2 regions of the Rahnella sp. AN3-3W3 genome follow, and region 2 is predicted to be linked to the other one. Evidence: predicted binding sites of a transcription regulator. Region 2 holds the regulator's gene; the other holds the start of a gene.
What was found. Region 2 encodes CRP, which controls carbon source genes, mostly activating them, when cyclic AMP is high. Its sites were predicted from a motif close to ATGTGANNNNNNTCACAT; they were not measured.
Positions count from the first base shown of each region.

Region 1: the regulator CRP is predicted to act here: its motif matches at 1,636-1,653, upstream of UC15_RS18070 (maltoporin).

Region 1 is NZ_JYDG01000067.1:11,767-14,937, reverse strand. Features, by position in the region: gene UC15_RS18080 (DUF805 domain-containing protein) at 1-371, opposite strand, end outside; gene UC15_RS18075 (LacI family DNA-binding transcriptional regulator) at 435-1,505, opposite strand; gene UC15_RS18070 (maltoporin) at 1,784-3,040, shown strand.
Region 2 is NZ_JYDG01000040.1:21,460-24,630, reverse strand. Features, by position in the region: gene UC15_RS11750 (YccS/YhfK family putative transporter) at 1-1,153, opposite strand, end outside; gene crp (cAMP-activated global transcriptional regulator CRP) at 1,215-1,847, opposite strand; gene UC15_RS11740 (OsmC family protein) at 2,211-2,618, shown strand; gene UC15_RS11735 (LysR substrate-binding domain-containing protein) at 2,620-3,171, opposite strand, start outside.

The DNA of each region.
Region 1 (3,171 bases), on a different contig from region 2:
ATTTTCATCCAGACATACGTTTCCGGTGACGCGTATTCCATCAGGATGGAATTCAGCAAACGCGAGACTATACCTGCCAGATAAACACCGCCAAACCACCAGCCGGAGCGGTTAATGTCATGCATGCGCCTGACGCCGACCGCCAGCAGCGGTAATGCCGTCGCCAGCGCAAACAGGGTATAAGCGACGCCCGCGTAGAAAACGCTGTAAGGATTTCCCACCACCGTGAACCCGAATGACACACTCATTGTCAGCAAAATAATTATCAGCAAATTGCCCAGCGCAAAGGTCCAGAACTCCTTGCGGCTCGCACGTCCCCGGAAATCCACATACTTTTTCCAGCCCTGCACATAACTCTGCCATAACGTCATTGCTTCACTTCCTTTTGCTGTTCAGTCGTCTGCTTAACATAGTCCGGGGATTTAACCGGTTTATCACTGGCCGCGCAACTGCCTGGCCAGAATATCGAGCTGGTCGGCTATCTGATTAAGATCCTTATCTTGCACACCCGGCGCACTGGCAGAGTTTCTTACCACCAGTCTGGCGGGCAGCACTTTGGAAGGCATCCCGTCATTGTCATCAGCCAGCAGATGCTCAACCGCTTCTTTACTTTGCAAATCGAGATCCAGCGATACCGTGGTCAGCGCCGGATGGAAAAATGCACTGTCATACGTATCGTCATAGCCCACGATAGAAACCTGCTGCGGGATAGCCACATTGTGCTGATGCAACGCGCTGATCACGCCCAGCGCCATCTGGTCATTCCCGACAAGTATGGCGGTAAACTGCGGTGTTTCGCGCAGCATCTGTAATGCGCTGTAATAACCACTTTTTGCGCTCCAGTCACCGTGGATCACGGTCACCGGCACAATGCCCTTTTCTTCCAGCGTTTCCTGCCAGCTTTGCAGCCGCAAACGTGAGGAAACCGAATCATCCGGCCCCGCCAGTAAAGCAAACTCACGGTGTCCCAGACTCAGCAAATATTCCACGCTGGCCCGTGAGCCGTCCGCCGGATTGAAGCAGACATTGAATACCGGACTGGTCGGATCGACATCTAAAAACAGACAAAGAATGTCGCGGTTATTTTCATAAATTCGCTCCGCCTCGGCACTTTCCAGCGGGATATTAATGATGACCTTTTCGACGCGCTGTGATTTCAGCTCGTTAATGGAGTCCTGAATGCTCTGATTGACGTCTTCATTAATCATGGAAATCAGCACCTGATACCCGGCCTGATGAGCATATTTCTTCACAGAAGCGGCAATCTGTGACGGCGCGTGCAATGCCAGCGATGTCGTCACCAGTCCGATGGTAAAGCTCTGTTTTCCAACCAGTTGCTGCGCCAGCCGGTTTGGCACGTAGCGCAATACTTCAATGGCCTGTTCGACCTTCAGACGCGTGGCGTCTGAAACATTGGCCGACTTGTTTAAAACCCGCGACACCGTCTGATACGAAACACCGGCATAGCGGGCAACATCTTCTAATGTCGAACTTTTTGATTTCATTCTTTCCCCAGACCGCAACCCGTGATTTTGCATAATTCTATGATAATCGAGCCAAAGTACGGGATCTCATTTAAAAGTTCAATCCGGACACTCTCCGGCTGCATAAGTTATACGTTAACATTGCATACAATCGTGATTTACATCACTTCAACTTTATCTTTAGCGCATAAGTTGTAGACATATATCACATTTCACAATATGTAAAATTGATCATTATTGTTTCTGGGTATCTTATACATTTCGTAAATGTGAACGTCATACAATCATAAGGAAAAAAAATGAAACACAACTTACGCACTCTGGCTGTGGCGGTTTCGCTCGCCATCACAGCAGGCCCTGCAATGGCTAATGATATTGATTTTCATGGATATCTGCGTTCGGGGCTGGGGGTTTCTGGCGGTGGCAGTCTGGAGCAATTCCAGAAAAACAAGGTCGGGCGTCTGGGCAACGAAAACGACACATACGGCGAAGTAGAACTGGGCAGCGAAGTCTATAAAAAAGACGATGTGAGTTTTTATGTCGATTCGATGGTCAGCATGGTGTCGGACGGTTCGAATGATGATGAAAGCACCGTCGATGACGATGCACAGTTCGGTCTGCGTCAGCTAAATCTGCAAATAAAGGGGCTGGTGCCGTGGGATAAAGATGCGGTGATCTGGGGCGGTAAACGTTACTACCAGCGCCACGACTTGCATATCATTGATACCAAATACTGGAATATTTCCGGTGCCGGTGCCGGTATTGAAAACCTGAAAATGGGCGAAGGCGCGCTTTCTCTGGCGTGGATCCGCGGCGATGCCAATGACGTGGATTACCGCGTGGACGGCAATAACGACGTGAACATCAACTACATCGACGTACGTTATGCCGGCATCAAACCGTGGAGCGGCGCGTGGATGGAAGTCGGTGCCGACTACGCTATGCCAAACCTGTCGCATGATCAGAAAGAGTACGGCGGCCTTTACGACGCGGATAACGGCGTGATGCTGACCGGCGAAATCAGTCAGGATATGTGGGGCGGCTACAACAAACTGGTGTTGCAGTACGCCAACAAAGGTCTGGCGCAGAATATGATTTCGCAGGGCGGCGGCTGGTACGATATGTGGAACTACACCAATGACGCCACCGGTTATCGCGGCATCATCACCGGCCTTATTCCGATCACCAGCAAGTTCAGCCTCAACCACGTGCTGACGTATGGCCATGCCGAAAACATCACCGATTACACCGACACCACTGAGCTGGTATCTCTGGTGGGTCGTGCGCAATACCAGTGGACCGATTATGTGCGTACCATCGGCGAAGTCGGTACCTTCTACCAGAAAGATGATTACAAGAACGGTTCGAACTACAAACAAGGCGGTCAGAAATATACGCTGGCAATGGGCCTGGCAGCCGGTCCGGAGTTTATGTCACGCCCTGAACTGCGCGTGTTCGCGTCTTATCTGAATGATTCTGAGCATGGCGATACGTTTGACGACCATACCAAAGCGGATACGTGGAACTTTGGAGTTCAGGTGGAAGCGTGGTGGTAAATTTCCTTCATTCTTGAAGCTGTTGCTGCGTTGGCTGCGTTTACTCACCCGAATCACTGACTTCAGTCAGCTCATCGGGACTCGCTCACTTGCCGCCTGGCTACAACTCCAATAATTTTGGAAATGTGAAG
Region 2 (3,171 bases):
GGCCCAGGCTGCTGCCAATCGCCAGAATGATCCCCAGACGGGCGGCATTGCGCAGGGCGACAGATTTGAAGGAAAGATAGCTTTTCAGCGCAGGCCAGAAGGGTAAACGCGGCTGAGTGTTCATCAGGTCACGTTTGTACAACGGGCGCTGTGTCCGCAGCAGGCGCGCAATGCGGCTGAAGTGGTAGTAGCAAAACTGGCCGACCGGGTTCTCAGGATTGCGCGCGGCGATTTTCTCCAGCGCGGCCAGCTCGTTGGCCATCGTAAACCGTTCGGATAAACGGTGATAAAGAATGTCGTCGGCGATGACCCGCAGACGGGCGGAAATCACCTGCGCATTACGGCGGATAACCGCTTCGGCGTGGCTTTCTTCCACCAGCTTCTGCACTTCTTCCGGCTGATGCAGGCTCACCGTGATGTGCTCCTGCAAATCAAGCGCGACCTGAAAACGTTGAAACAGTCTTTTGTGGTGATGATGATGGCCGTGTTGCGGCAGCATGTGCAGTTGCTGATAGAGCAGGGCAATCAGGTCGATGACCTGCTGCTGTCGCGTCAGCAACGGGGGTAACGCGGTTTCAGGATCGGTGTGTTGCGTCAGCAGGCTGTATTTAGCTTCGAAGTAATCCGCGAGTTGCAGATAGAGCTGACTGAGCGTTTCGCGCATCGGCTGTTCTTCCGATATGCGAAACCACGCCCAGTTAAATAATCCGTACCAGGCCGTACCGGCGGCGAAAAGCACCGGCGCCTGCCATATAGGGCGTACGCCGACCATACTCAGTGTGAAAATGGTCGCCACCAGCGCGCCGGGCAACAGCCGCGCATGCAACGGGCTGATTTCGCCGGTCACGCCAAGCAGTAATGCCAGCGACAACATGATGAGCGGCAGGGGAATGTGCCAGCTTTCCAGCATCACTTGCAGCAGAATGCTGCTCACGGCAAACAGCGTTCCGCCAATTATCAGGCGTTTGAAAAAGCGTTTATGCGGAGTATCGAGGCCCGCGACGTTGCAGCAGGCAGGACAAAGAGAGAACAGCAGCCCCATTTGCAGATTGCCGAACAACCAGCAGATACCAACGGGCAGGCACAACACCAGCGTCTGGCGCAGCGCGTAGTTAACTTCCGGATGGTAAAACAGTCTTCGCCATAGCGTCATGGATAAAGCTTAGCCCATAAAAAAGGCGCGACAGTGTTCTGCCGCGCCGATTTTTAAGGGATTAACGTGTGCCGTAAACGACAATCGTTTTACCGTGTGCCGAGATCAAACTTTGATCTTCAAGCATTTTGAGAATACGTCCGACTGTTTCACGTGAACAACCGACGATTTGGCCGATTTCCTGACGGGTGATCTTGATTTGCATCCCGTCCGGATGGGTCATCGCATCAGGCTGTTTAGCCAGATTAAGCAGAGTTTGAGCGATACGCCCTGTTACGTCGAGGAAGGCCAGGTTGCCGACTTTCTCTGACGTCACTTGCAGACGGTTTGCCATCTGCGCGGAAAGACGCATCAGAATATCCGGGTTAACCTGAATCAGCTGGCGGAATTTTTTATAAGAAATTTCAGCCACTTCACAGGCAGTTTTTGCACGAACCCACGCACTACGTTCCTGACCTTCTTCGAAGAGTCCCAGCTCGCCGATGAAGTCACCTTGGTTAAGGTAGGACAGTATCATTTCTTTGCCTTCTTCATCCTTGATAAGGACAGCAACTGACCCTTTCACGATGTAGTAAAGCGTTTCGGCTTTTTCACCCTGGTGAATCAGCGTACTTTTAGAAGGATACTTATGTATATGACAGTGAGACAGGAACCATTCAAGAGTCGGGTCTGTTTGTGGCTTGCCGAGAACCATTTGCTATTATCCTCTGTTGTTATCGCTGCCCAAAATCACAGGGCTCAGAGTTCCCTGTATGGCACTTCAAAATCCAAAGCGCCCTTTCAGCATATAACTCCCCAGAAATGCTGCAAGCGGGTGTCGGAGTGAAACAGCCTGATTATTGCCGTTATCACCGTGGGTTCTGTTCTTAAACCGCGAAAACCGTCACCGCAATTCACTGGAAAGTATGTTTCGGCTTTGTTTGTAGCACAGGTTTGCAATGCTGTCTTCTGTTGTCTCGCTTCAGCATGATGGCGATCGGGTTACGTTGCCAGATTTTAGGTGAAAGGGTACTCTGGGAGCGGAATTCGACGAGTTTATTCACCGGGAGAATAGTTCATGCACGCACGCGTAAAATGGGTAGAAGGGCTGACGTTTTTAGGCGAGTCAGCGTCAGGCCACCAGATTTCTATGGATGGTAATGCGGGCGATAAAGCACCCAGCCCGATGGAAATGCTGCTGATGTCCGCAGGCGGTTGCAGCGCGATTGATGTGGTGTCTATTTTGCAAAAAGGCCGTAATGACGTGCGTGATTGTGAAGTCAAGCTGACCTCACAACGCCGCGAAGAAGCGCCGCGCCTGTTCACGCACATCAATCTGCATTTTATCGTCACCGGTAAAGATCTCACCGATAAGATTGTCGAACGTGCCGTCAGCCTGTCTGCGGAAAAGTACTGCTCTGTGTCCCTGATGCTCGGCAAAGCGGCTACCATCACGCACAGCTTTGAAGTGATCAGCGTCGAATAAGTTACGACCAGTCATACGCGTGGCACTGGCTGCGCAATAAATCCAAAAATCGCCGCGCGGCAAACGTCAGCGGCGATTTTTGCGAGTAAAGCACGCAATATTCCGCCTGCGGCAGGGTATCGATATTGAGCTCACACAATTTGTCCTGCAATCCAAACGGCGCTTTCATCGCCCGCGCCACAATGGTCAGATAATCAGACTGCAACACCATATTTAGCCCGCACACCACCGAATCTGTATGCACCGGCATTTCCGCTGCCGGCTGATGAAATCCTCCCATCGATACCCTGATTTGCTGGTAATACCCCATATCCGTTTCGGGCAACAGCCAGCGCGCATCCTGTAATTCCTTCAGAGTTGTGGAGCCTGCCAGCGGATGTCCACGCCGGGCGATAACGCAGAAAGGTGCGCTGAACAGTGGCTCACGTACCAGATCTTCCAGCGGAAATCCCGGCCCGGCGGTACCGACCGCGAAATCCAGTTTCCCTTCGCGCAGTGCAGGTAATAACGTGGAAAGTTGCCCTTCTTTGATCAGCAGTTTGGACTGCGGAAA